One region of the Kistimonas scapharcae genome, then DNA from elsewhere that is predicted to be linked to it. Evidence: predicted binding sites of a transcription regulator. Region 1 holds the regulator's gene; each other region holds the start of a gene.
What was found. Region 1 encodes FNR, which switches genes on or off when oxygen is low (the NO sensors DNR and NnrR bind a similar motif). Its sites were predicted from a motif close to TTGATNTANATCAA; they were not measured.
Positions count from the first base shown of each region.

Region 2: the regulator FNR is predicted to act here: its motif matches at 3,903-3,916, upstream of nagE (N-acetylglucosamine-specific PTS transporter subunit IIBC).
Region 3: the regulator FNR is predicted to act here: its motif matches at 3,211-3,224, upstream of ccoN (cytochrome-c oxidase, cbb3-type subunit I).

Region 1 is NZ_BAABFL010000124.1:25,488-32,335, forward strand. Features, by position in the region: gene add (adenosine deaminase) at 33-1,055, opposite strand; gene hemN (oxygen-independent coproporphyrinogen III oxidase) at 1,493-2,875, shown strand; gene fnr (fumarate/nitrate reduction transcriptional regulator Fnr) at 3,055-3,813, shown strand; gene ABD892_RS08060 (adenine phosphoribosyltransferase) at 3,837-4,370, shown strand; gene ABD892_RS08065 (hypothetical protein) at 4,438-4,938, shown strand; gene ABD892_RS08070 (TraR/DksA family transcriptional regulator) at 4,962-5,291, opposite strand; gene ttcA (tRNA 2-thiocytidine(32) synthetase TtcA) at 5,653-6,585, shown strand; gene ABD892_RS08080 (DUF547 domain-containing protein) at 6,627-6,848, opposite strand, start outside.
Region 2 is NZ_BAABFL010000122.1:212-7,059, forward strand. Features, by position in the region: gene ABD892_RS07815 (efflux RND transporter permease subunit) at 1-268, shown strand, start outside; gene ABD892_RS07820 (cation diffusion facilitator family transporter) at 340-1,215, opposite strand; gene tnpA (IS200/IS605 family transposase) at 1,740-2,192, opposite strand; gene nagE (N-acetylglucosamine-specific PTS transporter subunit IIBC) at 2,377-3,816, opposite strand; gene nagB (glucosamine-6-phosphate deaminase) at 4,063-4,863, shown strand; gene nagA (N-acetylglucosamine-6-phosphate deacetylase) at 4,865-6,049, shown strand; gene ABD892_RS07845 (ROK family protein) at 6,046-6,848, shown strand, end outside.
Region 3 is NZ_BAABFL010000123.1:164-7,011, reverse strand. Features, by position in the region: gene ccoP (cytochrome-c oxidase, cbb3-type subunit III) at 1-864, opposite strand, end outside; gene ABD892_RS07910 (cbb3-type cytochrome oxidase subunit 3) at 857-1,072, opposite strand; gene ccoO (cytochrome-c oxidase, cbb3-type subunit II) at 1,079-1,690, opposite strand; gene ccoN (cytochrome-c oxidase, cbb3-type subunit I) at 1,710-3,134, opposite strand; gene ushA (bifunctional UDP-sugar hydrolase/5'-nucleotidase UshA) at 3,636-5,258, shown strand; gene hmgA (homogentisate 1,2-dioxygenase) at 5,311-6,660, opposite strand; partial or broken gene ABD892_RS07885 (hypothetical protein) at 6,704-6,848, opposite strand, start outside.

The DNA of each region.
Region 1 (6,848 bases):
CTCAGAATGCCTCGGTAGCACAGATCAAACAATCAATGACAATCCGTTAACGCGTATTTGGCGGTATATTGCTCAAGCTGCTGTAGATACTTGGCTTTAAGTCTGCCTGGCAACCACGCAATCTCAAAAGCATTCGTCATTAACCGCTTGATGTCTTCTTTTGTAAAACCACCTTCATCAATCAGGGCCATTAAATTCTCATTAATATATGCACGAAAATAGGCAGGATCATCAGAATTCACTGTAACCTTTACCCCTTTCTGCAACAGGCTTCTGATTGCATCACTGGTCAATGATTGCACGACAAACCGGTTTGAGACCGGGCAAATCGTCAAACCAATTCCGCGTTCAACGAGTGCACTGCAAAGTTGATCATCTTCCAGGCAGTTTAATCCATGATCAATACGATCAACCTTGATCAGATCCAGGCATTCCCGGATATGGTCGAGGGTATTCACCTGATTGACATCACAGTGCATCGTTAACTGGTAGCCCTGATCACGCGCATCCGAAAAGACCTTTGCAAATTTCGATGGTGGGTTATTTTTTTCATCCGAATCCAATCCGACACCCACAATCCAATCATTAAATGGCATGCTCATCGTCAGATGCTCTGAGGCACTTTCTGCGCTCTGATCTCGGAGAAAACACATGATCAGGTTGGATTCCAAGCCTAATGCCGTTCGTGCTTCACATTGTGCTCGGTGAATACCCTGAATAATCACATCAAAAGGAATACCGCGCATAGTGTGGGCTTGCGGATCAAAAAACACCTCAACATAAACAACCCCATCGGAAGCCGCCCGTTGAAAATAGCGGAATGCCAGCTCAAAAAAATCCTGTTCTGTGACGAGGACGCGTATTCCCGAATAATACACTTTGAGGAAAGAGGATAAATCACAGAAGTCATAGGATCGAATTAACGATTCCGGCGTTTTGTGCTCAAGGGAAATACCGTTCCGCTGCGCTAATGCAAGACAATGCTCAGGCTCCAGCGTCCCTTCAAGGTGGACATGCAGCTCAGCTTTGGGTAAGCCAGCAATGAATTGATGCATAAACAATTACCCTTAGACGCTCTAATGAACAAAATCAGTGCGAATGCCACTTCGAGCAAGTGGCATGAAGATACCCTGTCACACAAGCGTAGCAGTTAACTATTTGATTAATCTGACTATTGCAGCTTTACTCTCACAGGTTTTCCCTCATAGACGATACTACTCATCCAACCGTAAACTATGGAAAAAGATGTTATTTGCATGAATAAAAGGCATCTAACAGGTTTTTTTCCGCCCTTCACTCGCACTAACGAAACATTATTTGATGCCTTCTTGATACATATCAACTCGAAATTTCAGCATCCGACTAAAATTGTCAATCAGTATTTTGTGCAATATGGCTGCGCAAAATAACCGGCAACCGTCAATCACACGCCTATTCTATACGACAACCAGAGGATAGGGCCGGATACCATTACAAGATCAGGGTAAAGAGCATGGCAACCGAACTGATATGGGATCTTGAGCTGATCAAACGTTACGATCAGACGGGACCTCGCTACACATCCTATCCGACTGCGCTGCAGTTTTCGGACAACTTCGGTGTTGCTGCCTACCATGCTGCTGCTGCCGACAGCGCCACCGCCCGGCGCCCACTGTCACTCTACTTCCACATTCCGTTTTGCGCCCGGGTCTGCTACTACTGCGGTTGCAACAAGGTCGTCACCAAACGCCGCGAACATGCTGAGCCCTATCTGCAGACACTGTTCCATGAAATTGAAATGCAGTCTGCCCTGATGGGACACAACCAGACCGTTGAACAACTTCACTGGGGCGGCGGCACGCCAACCTTCCTGAACCCGACCCAGATGCAGGCGCTGATGGATAAAACCGCCAAACACTTCAACCTGGTCAGCGGTGATTTTGGCGATTACTCCATAGAACTTGACCCCCGGGAGGCGGACTGGAGCACCATTGGCCACCTGCGCTCGCTCGGTTTCAACCGGATCAGTATCGGCGTGCAGGATTTCAACCCCACCGTGCAGCAGGCTGTCAACCGGGTTCAGAGTGAAGAAGAAACCCGCGATGTTATTGATGCTGCCCGAGCACTGACATTTAAGTCCATTAACATCGACCTCATCTATGGTCTGCCCTTCCAGAGCTGCGCCAGCTTCATGGAAACCGTTGATAAAGTGATTGAAATTCGCCCTGATCGACTGTCTGTCTTCAACTATGCTCACATGCCCAACCGCTTCATGCCTCAGCGGCGCATCAACAGCGAAGACCTGCCCAGTCCACAGGAAAAACTGACTATTCTTGAAAACACGATCACGCGCCTGCTGGATGCCGGTTATGTGTATATCGGTATGGATCACTTTGCCCTGCCCGATGACGATCTGGCTCTTGCCCAGGAAGGAGGCACCCTGCACAGAAATTTCCAGGGATACACGACACACAGCCAGTGCGACCTCATTGGCATGGGCGTTTCTTCGATCAGCCGCGTTGGCAACGTTTACGCACAGAACCACGCAAACATGGAGGAATACGCCAGCCGGGTCAATAACGGCAAACTGGCCATTCGTCGCGGTTTATTGATGAATGAGGATGACCGTATCCGCAGTGCCGTTATCAATCAGTTGATTTGTCACTTCCGACTGGATATCAAACCCATTGAAGAAACGTTCGGCATTCACTTCCAAGACTATTTCGCAGATGCCCTCAAGAAACTGAGCACCATGGCTGCCGATGGACTGATCCGGATGGACAGCCAAAGCATTGTCGTCGAACCCCGCGGCAGACTGTTGATACGCAATATCTGCATGCAGTTCGACGTCTATCAGCAGGTGGCAGAAGTCCAGCGCTTCTCACGGGTTATCTAGCCCTCTCGCCTTAAGCCCTGAAAGAACGCCGGTTTCACGCCTTTTTCTGACATTGAAACCGGCTTTTTTTCATGAAACATTCAGATACGTATCCTCACAGTCTTAAACTTGTCAGGAGAATCCCCTACAATACGGCCGCAACGACTTTTACACCCACCGGTTCACAGGGGTTCTTCTGTATGGTGTCCAAGCTGAATGTGCGGCAAGTGACTCATGTGGCCTGCAGAGACTGCAGCCTGAGTCAGCTCTGCCTGCCACTGGCGCTTAAAATTGAAGATATTGATGAACTCGACAGGATCATCAAGCGAGGACGTCCGCTGAAAAAAGGCGAGCACCTGTTCCTTGAAGGCGATCCTTTTCACAGTGTCTATGCAGTACGCTCCGGCGCACTGAAAACCTACACGGCCACCAACGAAGGTGAAGAACAGATCACGGGCTTTTACCTGCCCAGTGAACTGGTGGGACTGAGCGGTCTCGATACAGAAGCTTATCCGGTGTCTGCCCAAGCGATTGAAACCACGATGGTCTGCGAGATCCCGTTTGATCGTCTGGAAAAGCTCTCCGACGACTATCCGGAGCTGCGTCGTCAACTGATGCGCGTCATGTGTCGTAAAATTCGCGAAGATCAGCAGATGAAACTGCTGCTGTCGAAGAAAAACGCGGACGAACGGATCGCCACATTCCTGATCAACCTGGCCAGCCGGTTCCGTCGTCGTGGCTTTTCATCACAATCTTTCCGCCTGTCGATGTCCCGCAATGAAATGGGCAACTACTTGGGTCTGGCGGTCGAAACCGTCAGCCGTGTGTTCACCCGTTTCCAGAAAAACGGCCTGATCAACGCCAACGGCAAAGAGATTGAGATCACCAACGCCATGGAGTTGTGCGCCCTGGCCGGTGGCAAGCTTGTTGAACACCAGGACATTGTCAACATTCAGTAACGCAGCGCAGGACTCACGCTCTGATGGTTTTTGACCAGCAACTGCTCCACTCCCTGATTCGGGCCATACCTAACTGGCCTGAACCCGGCGTGACATTTCGCGATATCACGCCGCTATTCCAGTCCCCGAAAGGGACAGAAATGATCATCAACACCCTGGCCGAGCGCTATCGCGAGAGGGATATCACCCATATCGGCGCACTGGACGCTCGCGGCTTTCTGGTTGGCTCTCCACTGGCCTGCAAACTGGGACTGCCACTGGTCATTTTTAGAAAGCCTGGCAAACTGCCCTATGATGTGATTCGCGAAGAGTATGCACTGGAGTACGGCTCTGCCGCCCTCGAAGTGCACACAGACGCACTGAAAAAGGGCGATCGCCTGCTGTTAGCCGATGACCTGATTGCTACCGGCGGAACCCTTTGCGCCGCAGCCAAACTGTGCCGCCGACTGGGCGCTGAACCTGTCGAAGCCACTGCCATCATTGACCTTCCAGCACTAGGCGGGTCTAAACGCCTCGACTCGGAAGGCATCCCCAGCTTCAGCCTTTGCAGCTATTGATCAAGCTATTGGCATTACCGCCGATTCCCCGTTTATAGAACCTTTAAGGCAGGGAAGCCTGAAGACCATGGGAATCTGCGCAGACGAATTCAGGGAGTATGTCGTCCAACCCACGTTAGACCATCTCGACATGCGCTCACCATTAGCAGAAAACCTGCTTCTGGGAACAGCAGCCGTCGAATCCGGGCTCGGCTCCCACCTTCACCTTGCCAATCATACCTCACTCGGCATTTACCAGATCAGCCCGGCAACCCATCGCAGAATCTGGGACACCTTTCTCTACAATCAACACGAACTGGCCAGCAAGGTCAGGGGGCTGGCCAGCCAACGGGAATTTCTGCTACACCCACACGCAGAACTCGCCACCAACCTCTCCTATGCAACCGCCATTGCCTGGATGGTGTACCTGAGCGCCGCCCCAATGTGTGACGACCCGACAGTCGCCAATGACCCACAACAGCTTGCTACCCTCTGGCAACAACATTACCAGAGCGAAAACAGTCACTCACCGGAAGTGTTTGTCGAACACTACAACCAACTTATCCTCGGCAAGACAGTCGCGGCCTGACACCAGCTAGTGCCCGCCTCTGCTTATTCCTGGCTTTCCGCACATTTCACGCAGAGATCGGTATAGGGCATGATTTCGAGGCGCGCCATTGGAATATCACCGCCGCACCCGGTACAAAGCCCGTAATCGCCCTCCTCTATTCGCTCCAGCGCTTTCTGGATCAGTCGCAATTCAGCCACCGCCTCATTACCCAAGGCATCCAGTACTTCGTCATTTTCACGCTCCTGGGCCTGCTCGGACCAGTCTGCACTGGCCTTACGGGTCACATCCCGGGTAATGTTGGCGACACGCCGCTCCAGCTCATCCTGCCGGGTTTTCAGCCGCTGGCAAAACACTTCGTATTCTTTATTCATTCGACTCCCTCTGTAGCTAACAAGATCCCGCCCATGCCCTATTCTAGCCAGAGGACCGGTCAGCGCGGTTGATCTGAATCATGGCCGGAATGATCAATACTGCGGACTCATCGCCCCATCCAATCAGCCAAATAGTCTAGCAAAGCCCTATCCTGCCACAGGCTTTCATGCCAGAAAATCTCCAGAGACATTTCTGCCATGAAAAATCTATGTATTAACCGCGCACGCTTGCGGTCATGAATACCTGATTATTTGCGCCCGGGTCTTTATAATGCTGCGAACTTTCATCACTGTGGTTAACGAGAACGGCATTCCTGTTCATCACGGTGTGCCCAAAGACATAACCAAGTATCCTGACTGTATGCAGATTGAGACCCGAAGCGAAAAAGTCAATTTCAACAAGCTGCAGAAGCGCCTGCGCCGCCTGACCGGTCAGGCTATAGCTGCCTACAACATGATTGAGGATGGCGACCGCATCATGTGCTGCCTGTCCGGCGGCAAAGACAGCTATGCCATGCTCGACATCCTGCTCAACCTGCAGAAATACGCCCCAGTCAGGTTTGAACTGGTCGCCGTCAACCTGGATCAGAAACAGCCCGGTTTCCCAGAGCACGTGCTGCCAGAATACCTGGCCAGTCTGGGTGTGGAATACCGGATTATTGAAGAAGATACGTACAGCATCGTCAAGGACAAGGTTCCTGAAGGCAAAACCACCTGCGCACTCTGCTCACGTCTGCGCCGGGGCATCCTGTACCGCACCGCCACCGAACTCGGCGCCACCAAGATTGCCCTGGGGCACCACCGGGAAGACATCCTCGAAACCCTGTTCCTGAACATGTTCTACGGTGGCAAGCTCAAGGCCATGCCGCCCAAACTTATCAGCGATGACGGCAAGCACATTGTCATTCGCCCACTCGCGTTTTGCCGGGAAAAGGATATCGCCAGATTTGCCGAACTGAAGGAATTTCCGATCATCCCCTGCAACCTGTGCGGCTCCCAGCCCAATCTCCAGCGCCAGACCATCAAGGGCATGATGACCGAATGGGATAAACGCTTCCCCGGCCGGATTGAAAGCATGTTCCGGGCAGTGACCAATGTCGCGCCCTCTCACCTTGCCGATAACAGGCTCTACGATTTCAGCAAACTGGTGCCACGGGGCACACCTGTCGAGGATGGCGACACAGCGTTTGACCGGGAAACATTTCCGCTCCAGTTTACTGCGGACAATGATGAAGAGACGAACACTGAAGACGCGATAATAAAACCGGTTAACATTATGGACCTACCGGCTTAAAAGAAAAAAGGGGCATTGACGCCCCTTTTTTTTACATTGAACTATTGATCACCAGCATCATTAAGATCCCAGTCATAGTCGTAACGAACGCGCCCCTTGAAGGTCACCAGTTTATTATTGGATTTCGCTGCCGCATATTGCTGCAAATGCACCATCAATGACTGATAGTCCCCGAAATCAACCGCATACCAGTCATAAATCCTGGAAAGATACAGCGTTTCCCCCTCAAACCTGACACCTTTAGCCTGATTGATAAATCGGCT
Region 2 (6,848 bases), on a different contig from region 1:
GGGTCTGGACATCCGCGAAGCCGTTGAAGAAGCCGCGGCATTGCGTTTACGACCTGTCCTGATGACTACCGGGGCCACGGTCCTAGGCATCGTGCCGCTTCTGCTGGCCTCTGGCGCCGGCGCCGTCAGCCGGTTCAATATCGGTGTAGTGATTGCCAGTGGTATGATGATTGGTACGCTGTTTACCCTGTTTGTCGTGCCGGTAATTTACACCCTGCTAGCCAGTAAAAAGGCTCATAACAGAAAGCCTGCCACGCAAGCCCAATAAAACCCTGAAAGAAAAAGGCTACCGGAATCATCAACCGGTAGCCTTTTTTATGGAGAAGATCATCTGGTGTTCTAATTGGGATCCAAATGAAAGGTCACATCAGCATCAGGCATCCATGCCAATATAGCCTGTTTGACCTTCCCGCCGATATCATGGGCCTGACGCACGGAAAGGTCGCCCTGCACATCCAGATGGAACTGGATAATGGGTAACGCACCGGAGATACGGGTTCTCAGATTATGCACCCCCTGAACCCCCTCAACGCTGAGAATGGTTTTTTCGATGCGTTCCAGCTCCTCTTCAGGCAGTGCCCGATCCATCAGCATCTGAATCGATTCCCAAGCCACTTTACGGACACTGTTGAGCATATACACTGCAATCAGAATACCGAAAATTGCATCCGCTTCACGATAACCTGCCGCGGCCAGGGCCAGAGCAAGAATGACGCTGAAGTTAGTAATCAAGTCCATGCGGTAATGCATCTCGTCGGCCTTGATCGCAATGGAGCCGGTCTGACGAATCACATAGTTCTGAATCAGCAGCAATATCAGGGTGCAGACAATCGAAAAGGCCATGACCATCATGGCCACCTGCTCATTAGCGATCTCCACGTCATTGGTGAGATCGTTGATCGCATGCAGTATCAGGAAAATAGCCGAACCGGCAATGAAGGCTGATTGCGCCAGCGCCGCCAGCTGCTCAGCCTTTCCATGACCGAAATGATGATCTTCGTCGGCCGGTTTGAGCGCAATATACACCGCCACCATGTTAATGAGCGAAGCAAAGGCATCCAGCATGGAGTCAATAACCGTCGCCATCATACTGACCGAGCCGCTGACCCACCACGCGAACAGCTTCGCGACAATCAGCACGACAGCCGTGACAACCGATGCGGTGGATGCCAATCGAAGCAACCGCGCATTACGCTGTGCATTTGAGTTAACCATAACAAGTTTTATCTAGTTTGCTTTCAGAATCCCTGCCTCTACAGTAACGGCTTTATCACAGGGAAACCAGATCAGGGCGGTTAGGCCCGATAAACAAGGTCGTTATCAGTCATTACACCGAAACAACAAGAGAAATGCTTTTATATCAACGCGCTAGCTGGCATTTTAACGATAACTTATCGGATAATTAAGACAATTTTTTTGCTCCCCTTATTCATCTGACTAGCCATAAAGGCCTCAGGACTACAGACATTTCACCCGACCACCTTCCTATCATTGCCATAGACCTTCGTAATCAAAAAACTTAAGTGACATGCCGTTTTTTGCATCTTTTTCCTGAAAACAAGGTCCGCGACGTCACCGATATCAACCAGCCAGAGAGTGGCGCATACAAATTCAGGGAGTCGGAAAGCTTCGACAACTCGTCATAGGCAGGATTCTTCTTGAGCAGGCATTTATAGGGGGGTAGTTAAATGACCTCCGACAGAGCCGGAGGCTTATTAGATGACGCCCTCAAAGGGCTTTTATTGCGCCCATGGGCGCGTGTCCCAACCAAGATTTAATTGATCATGTCGTTCATCATTCTTTTCCTGGTCACGGATATATGCCCTGACAACATCCTCATCCAAACCAACCGTTGTCACAAAATATCCTCTTGCCCAGAAATTCTCTCCACTGAAGTTTCGTTGCCGTCCCTTAAAGTGGCGGGCTATCGCTATGGCACACTTGCCTTTCAAATAGCCGACAATATATGACACTGAATATTTTGGCGAGATCCTGATACATATGTGGACATGATCACGCATCAAGTGGCCTTCCAGAATCTCACAACCCTTACGTTTGGCGAGTTCATGAAATATGTTTCCGAGGAACTTTCTCAACCGTCCGTAGATCACCTTCTGGCGCCTCTTCGGAATAAAAACCACATGATATTTACAATCCCAGCGGGTATGGGTCAGACTCTTGTAGTCTGGCATAGGTTAAATCTCTTGATTCTTGGCGGAACCTCGAGATTAGCTACCGACGCCTCGGTAAAACCTATGCGAGTCTCCCCGGTATAGCCGGGGGTTTACTAATGATTAATTAAAAGAGAAAGAAGCGTGATGCCAATGTGCTTTACCCGAATAAAGTGGCAAAGCACATTGCCAGATGAGCGCGTGATCAGACTGCCGGTTCTACCTCGGTAACCTGCAGCGATTTCATGATACCTGCGATGGTTTCGGCTTCAGGACCGAGCACCACCTGGATACTCTTCTCACCCACCCGAATCACACCGCTGGCCCCCAGCGCCTTGAATTCGGCATCACTTGCGACAACCGGTGAATGAACATTCAGTCGCAGACGTGTGATACAGGCATCAATGGTTTCCAGGTTCTCAATACCACCCAGCAGAACCAGATAACGTTGAGCCTTGCCCGTTGGTGTATCAGCAGCCTCCATGGCAACTGCCGCAGCTGCTGGTTGAAGGGTAACGGTTGTTTCTGCTTCAGACGCATCCTCATCCCGCCCCGGTGTTTTGAGGTTCATGAACTTGATCAGCGCATAAAAACTCACAAAGTAAACAACACCTGTGCAGAGCCCCTGCAGCAGTAACACCTCTGGTTTGGTTGCAAGGCCCCAATTCAGGACAAAATCGAAGAGACCAGCGGAGAACCCAAAACCATGCAGCGTTCCCAACAGATTGGAAATCATGAGCGACAGACCGGTCAGCACCGCGTGGAGGGCATACAGCGCCGGCGCCAGGAACATGAACATAAACTCGAGGGGTTCTGTGATCCCAGTTAAAAACGCCGTCATCGCCACGGAGAACAGGACACCGCCAACCTGCGCACGACGCGCCTTGGGGGCCGCCAGGTACATGGCCAGGGCACCCGCAGGCAAACCGAACATCATGACGGGGAAGAAGCCTGCCATAAATACTCCGGCGGTGGGATCACCGGCAAAGAACCGGTTCAAGTCGCCTGTCACCAGATCACCGGCTGTATTAGCGAAATCCCCCAGACCAAACCAGAAATAGGAATTCAGCACATGGTGAAGACCAAAAGGAATCAGACCACGGTTCAGGGTGCCATACAGGAATTGCCCCACAGAGCCGGACTCAGCCACACCGTGACCAAAGGCATCAATGCCGGACTGAATCACCGGCCAGACATAACCGCAGACCCAGGCCACCAGCAACATGATCAGACCGGTAATAATCGGCACCAGCCGCTTGCCACCAAAGAAACCCAGATACTGAGGAAGGACGGTGGCATGGAAACGGTTATAGACGTGTCCGGCAACAATACCGGCCATAATCCCGCCGAAAAATGACATATTGATACTGTCATTGATCGTGCCAGCCGCACTGGTCAGCACGAAATAGCCAATCGCACCGGCAATGGCGGCAGCACCGGCGCCATCACGGGACAGTCCCACGCCAATACCCATCGCAAACAACAACGGAAGATTACTGAAGATGGCATTGCCGGCTTCCGCCATAAACGGAATATCAAGCAAATCGGGCTGCCCGAGTCGCAGCAACAGGGCTGCAACAGGCAGCGAGGCAATAGGCAGCATCAGCGCCTTACCCAGCTTCTGCAGGTAACTGAAGATGTTCACGGCAGGTTCCCCTCGGTTAGCTAGTAATTTACGGCATCATCGTACCCACTTTTTTTTATTTCACGAAATATGTGATGGAAATATTTATGCTTCAGATCAATAAAAGCCAATCAGAGCGAAATAATTTGACCTTTAAGCTACCTATTATTTTATTATGTAAATTATTGGCAGATTCTATCCATTATCAGAATCGGTACGCATCAGCCACGACGAAACCGCTACATACGACTATCCGGGAGACAATCCATGCGTCTTATCCCTCTGCGAGACAGCCAGACGGCAGGACTCTGGTCGGCACGCTATATTGCCGACCGCATCCGGGCATTCAACCCCGGCCCGGACTGCCCTTTTGTACTGGGTCTCCCCACGGGAAGCACGCCGTTAGTGACATACCGTGAGCTGATCCGTCTGCATCAGCAAGAAGGTCTCAGTTTCAGGCATGTCATCACGTTCAATATGGATGAATATGTTGGACTCGATGCCGGGCATGCCCAGAGCTACCGAACCTTTATGGAAGAAAACCTGTTCCGGCATATCGACATTCCTGCGGCCAACATCCATTTTCTCGATGGCAATGCCAGTGACCTGGATGCCGAATGCCAGCGCTACGAAGACTGCATCACTGCCGCTGGGGGTATCCACCTGTTTTTTGGTGGCGTTGGCCATGATGGACATATTGCGTTTAACGAACCCGGTTCTTCCCTGCGTTCACGCACCCGAATAAAAACCCTGACCCTGAATACTCGACAGGCGAATGCTCGCTTTTTTGAGGATGCTATCGATCAGGTGCCCAAGCTGGCATTAACCGTTGGAGTAGGCACCATCATGGATGCCGATGAAGTCATGATCCTGGCCACGGGTGCCGGCAAGTCACGAGCAGTAAAAGCCGCCGTAGAGGATCCTATCAACCATATGTGGACGATTTCAGCCCTTCAGCTGCACGCCAAAACAGTGCTCGTCTGTGATGACGCCGCCACACTGGACCTGACCGTTCGCACCCTCCGGTATTTTGAAAGCATTGAAGCTGAGCATATCCAGGGATTCTGACATGAACATCGAACAAGCAGACACCTTCGCACTTACCGACGGCATCATCGTTTCAGTCAGCGCCATACTGGAAAATCACGCTGTCATCATCAGCGAAGGAAGCATTGATTCCATTGTCCCGGATGACCAGCTTCCAGCAGGAATGACAACCCATTCGCTCGGCGGGCAATGGCTCTGCCCTGGTTTTATTGATCTTCAGCTGAACGGTTGTGGCGGTGTTCTGTTCAACAGTGACATCAGCACCGGCACATTGGACACCATGCACCAGACCAACCTCCGTCATGGTTGCACCAGCTTCCTGCCGACATTGATCACCGCTGATGATAACGATATCCAGCATGCCATATCAGTCACGCGGGAATACAAGAACCGCCATCCGTTTCATGTACCCGGATTGCATCTTGAAGGCCCTTGGCTCAACCCCAATCGCAAAGGCATCCACGACCCCGCACACGTCCGACGCCCCGATGCTGACCTGCTCCGCCTAATGTGCGACAACAGCAACACCATCAGCATGGTGACCCTGGCTCCCGAAGTCTGCCCACCAGGCACCATTGAGCAATTGACGGAAGCGGGCATCCGGGTCGCCATTGGCCATACTGCGGCCACCAGCGCAGAAGTTGAGCAGGCTATCAAAGCAGGCGCGGCTTTTGCTACACACCTGTTTAACGCCATGCCGCCTTTAACCAACCGTGAACCCGGGCCTGTCGGCGCCATTCTTGATGATCCCCATATTTGCGCTGGCATCATTGCCGACGGCGTGCATGTGAACTGGCAGAATATTCGTCTGGCGTGGCGTCTGCTCGGCAGCAAGAGACTCTGCCTCGTTACCGATGCCACACCAGCAGCTGGCACCCAGATTGATCAGTTCCAGTTTGGCGGTCAGACCGTGTATTATCGCGACGGCAAGTGCATCAGCGCCGAAGGCACTATCTGCGGCTCGGCCCTGACCATGGATGCAGCAGTCAAACACAGCGTTGAACACGTTCATATTCCGCTAACTGAAGCGGTCTGCATGGCAACCGCAACACCGGCGCGCAGTATTGGCATGGATGACCATATTGGACAAATCAAACCTGACATGCAGGCCAACCTCACCGTTCTGAATCAGGATTATTCTGTCACTGCAACGATATCAGATGGCCAGCTAATCGATTGGAGCAACGGGACTCTCAACGGACAATGATCAAAAGCGAATCCACGGGACAGGAACTCAGGCTGCAACCGATTGCCACGGTCTACAGAACGATCGATCAGGCAGGCCCGATATCGCGTATCCAACTTGCCCGTGAATGCCTGATGGCACCCGGCACACTGACCCGTATCGCCCGGCTCCTGATGGATAACCACCTGATTCAGGAGGTAGCGTCACAAGCCTCCACCGGCGGGCGGCGACCGGTTTCCCTTGCCATCAATACAACCGCACGCCAATTACTCGCGGTACGTGCGGGACGCAACCACTTCCATATGGGATTGTGTGACCTTTCCGGAAAGCTCATCAAAAAAGAGACCGTACAGGCTTTCACTGAATCAGAAGAGACATTTAGCGCGGGCCTTATATCTGCCATGCGCGACTTTATCAGTAGCAACAAACAACATATCACCGCGCTGACGGGGGTAGGCATCACCCTGCCCGGCCTGATCGACAGCCAGGCAGGCATTGTGCATTTCATGCCAAACATTTCAGTCAACAGACTGGCACTGGCAGAAAACGTCCGGCAAGCATTGGAGATACCCTGCTATATCAGCAATGACACCGCTGCGATGTGCCTTGCCGAGCATTATTTTGGTACTGCGACTACCTGCAATAACGCCCTCTTCATCAGCATTCACAACGGTGTGCGTGCTGGCATGATGATCCATGGCGAGCTTTATGAGGGCTGCTTGGGCGCTGCCGGTGAAATTGGGCATATTCAGGTCGATCCGCTGGGGCAGCGCTGCTATTGCGGAAATTTCGGCTGCCTGGAAACCCTGGTCTGCAACCC
Region 3 (6,848 bases), on a different contig from region 1:
AACGTAAGCGGATACCAGATGTACCTTTTCCTCACCCAGAATATCTTTCCAGGGCGGCATAACACCGTTACGGCCGTTACGAATGGTGTACATGACCTGGGCCTGGGAGGAACCATACAGCCACACACCGTTGGTCAGGTCAGGTGCACCGAGGAGTTTGTTACCTTTGCCTTCCGAGCCATGGCAGGCTGCGCAGGTGGTTTCGAACACCTTCTTACCCTTGGTCAGATCGGTGTCGCTGAAACCGGTATCGATACCGCTCAGGCTACGAGCATAGGCTGCTACATTCCGAACTCCGGATTCGCCAATGACGGCACCCCAGGCGGGCATCTGGCCTCGACGGCCTTCCAGCAACGAGTGCTTGATGTCTGCCGGTGTGCCGCCCCACAGCCAGTCATCATCGGCCAGATTCGGGAAGCCAAAGGCACCGCGGGCATCACTGCCATGGCAAAGCGCACAGTTGTTCAGAAAGATCCGCTGACCCATTTTGAGAGCCTTGGGGTTGCCCTGAAGCTCCTCAATGGATTGAGCCGCATACTGTTGAAACAGCGGTGCATACTGACGGGTATGTTTGGCCGTTTCAGCTTCCAGCTGGTTGATCTGGGTCCAGCCCAGTGCACCTTTCCAGACGCCCGGAAACAGGATGAGGTATCCCAGCGTAAACACCAGTGTGGCGATGAATAGCCAAAGCCACCATTGGGGCATTGGGTTGTCATATTCCTCGATACCATCGTAATTGTGGCCGGTGGTTTCCGAGGTGGTTTGCTTGCGCTGGGTCTTGGTGGTGGCGATTAACAGGCCAACCACCAGTGCCAGGCAGGCAAAAGTCAGGATGAAAATCCATCCGCTCCAGAAACTAGACATTCTGTTTCTCCCCCATGTTCTTGTTCTTGTCGCCTTTCTCGAAGGTGCTCATCACGGCGGAACGGTGCGCAGTATCATCGGCAAAGGGCAGGTTAGCCGCTTCTTCGAAACTGCGCTTGCGTTTGCTGCTGTAAGCCCAGAACACGATGCTTAAAAAAGCAATCATGCAAAGGACAGTGGCCAGTCCGCGCAGAGTGTTGATATCCATAAGCTGTTACCGTTTTGTCGTCAGCGCAGTGCCAAGTCCCTGCAGATAGGCAACCAGGGCATCCATTTCGGTTTTACCCTTCACCTCGGCGGCAGCATTTTGGATCTGCTCATCCGTGTAAGGCACACCCACCAGACGGAGTGATTCCATCTTCTGGGCAGTGTCTTTTCCATCGAGCACATTATCCATCAGGTGCGGGTAGGCCGGCATGATAGACTCAGGCACAACATCACGGGGGTTATACAGGTGTGCGCGGTGCCACTCATCCGAGTAACGCTGACCCACCCGGGCGAGATCTGGACCGGTCCGTTTTGAGCCCCAGAGGAACGGGTGATCGTAAACGGACTCACCCGCGACAGAGTAGTGGCCGTAGCGCTCAACCTCTGCACGTAACGGACGGATCATCTGAGAATGACAGCCTACGCAGCCTTCTTTGATGTAGACGTCACGGCCTTCCAGCTCAAGGGCAGGATAGGGTTTGATCCCAGCCACAGGCTGGGTCGTCTCTTTCTGGAAAAACAGCGGCACGATCTCAACGAGGCCGCCAAAACTGATGGCGACGACGATCAGGATCACCATCAAGCCAAGGTTTTTTTCTACAATTTCGTGTTTAGTCATGGCTTTAAACTTCCCCCTGTCACGCCATTTGGGCGGCCAGCTTGGCCTGGTCTGGCTCGGCTGCGCGGATGGTGCGGTAGACGTTGTACAGCATCACTACCATACCGGCGAGGAAGAAGGCTCCACCGATGGCACGGACAATATAACCGGTCTCACTCTGGATAACGGATTCTATAAAGCTGTAGGTCAGGGTGCCGTCAGCATTTACTGCGCGCCACATCAGACCCTGGGTGATACCGTTAACCCACATGGCGGCGATATACAGCACGGTGCCGATAGTGGCCAGCCAGAAGTGTGCGTTGACCATGGCAATGCTGTACATGCTGTCACGTCCCCAAAGGCGTGGGATCATGTGGTACAGCGCACCAATGGATACCATTGCTACCCAGCCCAGTGCACCGGAGTGAACATGACCAATGGTCCAATCGGTGTAGTGAGACAGTGCGTTGACAGTCTTGATGGCCATCATCGGGCCTTCGAAGGTGGACATGCCGTAGAAAGACAGTGAAACCACCAGGAATCGCAGCACCGGGTCGGTACGGAGTTTGTGCCAGGCACCGGAGAGTGTCATAACACCGTTGATCATGCCGCCCCAGGAGGGTGCTAACAGAACCAGCGACATTACCATACCCAGGCTCTGCGCCCAGTCAGGCAGTGCGGTGTAGTGCAGATGGTGCGGGCCGGCCCAGATATAAATGGCGATCAATGCCCAGAAGTGGACGATGGACAGACGGTAGGAGTAAACCGGGCGTTCTGCCTGCTTGGGTACGTAGTAGTACATCATGCCCAGGAAACCGGCAGTCAGGAAGAAGCCGACAGCATTATGGCCGTACCACCACTGGATCATGGCATCCATCGCGCCAGAATAGGCTGAGTAGGATTTCCAGAACGTGACCGGTACCGACATGCTGTTGACCACGTGCAGCAGGGCAACCGTTACAATGAATGCGCCATAGAACCAGTTGGCGACGTAAATATGCTGCGTTTTACGCTTCATGACCGTGCCAAAGAAGACGAAAGCATATACCAGCCACACAACCGTGATCAGGATGTCGATCGGCCACTCCAGCTCAGCGTATTCTTTGGAAGAGGTAATGCCCAGTGGCAGAGTAATGGCTGCCAGCAGAATGACCAGATTCCAGCCCCAGAACGTAAAGGCCGCCAAGCCGTCAGAGATGAGCCGAGCCTGACAGGTTCGTTGTACCACATAGTACGATGTGGCGAACAGTGCAGAACCACCGAACGCAAAGATCACCGCATTGGTGTGCAGTGGCCTCAGTCGACCGAAGGTCAGGTAAGGTTCAAAGTTGAGATCAGGAAACACCAGCTGGATTGCGATCAGCAAACCAACAGCCATGCCGACGATGCCCCATACCACCGTCATCACGGCAAACTGGCGAACCACTTTATAGTTGTAGTGTGTGTTCGTTGTTGCGCTACTCATGTATGGATCCACATAACCTTCGCTTAAATACGTACATATCCCTACTTAAGTATCAGTAAGCCGAAAAGGCAAAACAATGACCTGTGTCAATAAAGGGTCAATGTTTGCGCAGTTGCTCCTCATACCCCCGCAAGGTGCTTGACGCGTTGCCAAAACCATACCGTCAGCCATCAAGGCTGCTTCCAGTCGACATCATGTTTTTTTAAGAGCTGGGTGCTAATGGGTAACTGGTTTCTACGCTGTCTGTTGTTGGTTTTGTTATCAGACAGGGCCTGCGAATGTGCCGAATCAGTCCACATCTACAGGCCGATCCGCGAGGCGTTGTCAATCATATCAGAAAGCGTGTAACTATGCGCAACTGCTTCTCGATATTTCCTTATTTTTGTTGTTGTTTTTTCTTGTGAGATGGTTGCTTTTCACAGGAATACCTGTGGCTGTCTGGTATTTGACGATGGTTATGATTGGTTAAGCTTCTCTATTTGTTTTGGGGATGTTTTTAAAATGACGCCATACCCATTAGCGAAAAGGATTTCCCTTTCGCTGGTTTTACTGCTTTCCATAGCATTGACGGGCTGTTCATTTCTGAATAATGGAAACGAACAGAAGCCTGACGATAACGTCTGGCACCTTACGGTATTACATACCAATGATCATCACGGTCATTTCTGGCGTAATGGCAATGGTGAATGGGGAATGGCTGCGAGAAAAACATTGATTGATCGTATCCGCGCTGAAGTAGCCGAGTCGGGTGGTCATGTGTTGTTGTTGTCTGGCGGTGATATCAATACAGGTGTTCCTGAATCCGATCTTCAGGATGCCGTGCCGGATTTCAAGGGTATGAACCTCCTGGGCTATGACGCCATGGCGGTCGGTAATCATGAATTTGATAACCCGATGCCTGTGTTGCGCATGCAGGAGCAGATTGCTCAGTTCCCGTTTCTTGCCGCCAATATTCGTGATAAGGCAACAGGTGAGCGTTTATTTAAGCCCTATACAGTATTTACGCTCGATGGTTTGCGGATAGCTGTTTTAGGTTTAACGACGGACGATACCCAGAAAATCGGTAATCAGGAAAATATTCAGGGTATTGTTTTTACCCGCCCTGAGGATGAGGCCAAAGCACTGATTCCCACGTTGAGAAAACAGGCCGATGTTGTTATTGCTACGACACACATGGGGCATTATAAAAATGGTCAGCATGGCTCTAATGCTCCCGGTGATGTTACTTTGGCTAGAAACGTTCGTGGTATTGACCTGATTGTCGGTGGCCATTCCCAGAACCCTCTCTTTGAACCGGATCGGCAGAATAATACCTGGATTTTACAGGCGCAGGATTGGGGCCGTTATGTAGGACGTGCGGATTTTGAGTACCGCGATGGTCAGCTCAAACTGCTGAAATACCAGTTGATTCCTGTTAATCATACGCAGTCAGTTTTGAATGCTGATGGTGGCAAGGTCCGGGTCGCTGTTGGTGATGTTATCCCTGAAAATCCTGCGATGCTTACCTTGCTGGCACCCTACCAAAAGAAAGGTGAAGCGGAAGTGCTGCAACCGGTTGGTTACACCGATGGGCGATTGATGGGAGAGAGAAGTGAGGTTCGCTTTGGCTATACCAACCTTGGTCGTTTAATTGCACTGGCACAAATGGAGATGGTCGGTGCAGATGTCGCTGTTGTCAGTGCGGGTGGCATAAGGGCGAGTATTCCAAAAGGCGATATTACTTATCGGGATATTTTGAGTGTTCAGCCCTTTGGCAATGGCGTTTCATATGTTGAGCTTTCCGGAAAGTTACTGAAAGAATATCTGAGTAATGTTGCCGAAAAAACTATAAACAGCGGTGGTTTTGCCCACTTTGCCGGTGTTGAAATGAGAATTCGAGGAGGCTCGCTGGAGTCGGTTACTGTAGGTGGCAAACCGCTGAAGGATAATCAAACTTATCGGCTTGCTTTGAACAGCTTTTCTGCTGCAGGTGGTGATAATTACCCGGTTTTAACCTCGAGCCCAACCTATGTTGAAAGCGGATTTACGGATGCCAGCGCTTTACGGGAGTATATTGGCAAACATTCTCCTATCCATGTTTCTGACTACAAACCGGATGGGGTTATGCGTCTGCCAGCAGATTAAGGATAGATTCCATGAGGGTGGCAGTGAGCCTGCCACACTCGCGATATATATCTTATTTGCCCGTATTTGCAGCATCAAACGTTGGTGAGATGTTTTGCCAGCAATCGGTATAGTTTTCCTGACGTAATCCGCCATTGATAGCAAAGGCTGTAGGCTTGTAAAGGAAGGAGGACTCGAACATAAATGCCAACGTGTTTTCCTGCTTTTGTGGCGTCAGCTTAGTTTTTGTGGCGTCTTCAACGGCAGTACCATCAGGCCCATGTGGGGACATACAGTTGTGCAGGCTGCCGCCGCCGGGCAAAAAGCCACCGTCGGGTTTGGCGTCGTATACCCCTTCGATAAGGCCCATGTATTCGCTCATGATATTACGATGAAACCAGGGTGGTCTGAAGGTGTTTTCTGCGACCATCCAGCGAGGGGGGAATATGACGAAATCCACGTTGGCCAGTCCTTCATGATCGAGAGGAGAAGTCAGAACCGTGAATATTGATGGGTCCGGATGGTCGAAGCTTACGGTGTTGATGGTGTTGAAGGTTTTCAGATCGTATTTGTAGGGCGCATAATTCCCGTGCCAGGCAACAACATCAAAGGGAGAGTGATCCAGGTTACAGGTAAAAAAATGCCCGCCGAACTTGGTCAATAATTGTGTTGGTTCATTGCTGTCTTCAAACCAGGCAACCGGTGTATTGAAATCGCGAGGGTTTGCCAGCCCGTTTGCACCAATGGGGCCTAGATCAGGCAAGCGAAAAGGATTGCCATAATTTTCCAGTAAATAACCGCTAGCTTGTGGGCCTAATAGGCTGACACGGAACTTAATACCCCGTTGAATCACCGCAATTTCGGTTGGTTTTATCTGAAGGCGTCCAAACTCAGTGTCGATGGATAGGCCGCCGTCCTGGGGAATAATCAGCAGATCACCGTCGGCATTACAGAAGCAACGCTTTTCCATGCTCTGTGATGCAGAATAAAGATGAATCGCGCTGCCCTGACGCATTGAGGCGTCGCCATTGCCTGCCACGGTTCGGATGCCTGAAATGAAATCGCATCTTGGTTCAGTTGGTGGCTGGGGGTTCCAGCGCAAACGTTCGGGTGTCAACCAGGTATCACTGAAAGGTCCGCTTTCCCAGATTTCTGAAACCACTGGCTCATAGGGTGACTGTTTGACAGAAGGGTGAATTCTGTATAGCCAGGATCGCTGATTTTCGTGACGTTTTGCAGTGAAACCCGTGCCGCTGAGTTGTTCGGCAATGAGTCCATAAGACAGTTCTTGGGGGGAGTTTTGTCCAACAGGCAGGGCATTCGGGAGTGCCTCAGTGCTGAAATGGTTGCCAAAGCCGGTCATATAGTGAAATGGATCAGTAACCTCTTTTTTGCTAGCTGATTGTCGCTTTGTCTTTTTCATCCATCACCCCTGCAGCAGATATCAGCCCCTAGAAAACATCGAGCTAACTATATTCTGTGAGTAGCCAGTCATTTCCCTGTTTCTTGAATCTAACATGCGATTTTGAATGAGCAAATGCAATGTTTAATGCGTTTCTCGGTGTTTGAGGATGGCTTTGTTGATGTTCGTTTGTAGTAGCGACAGGGATG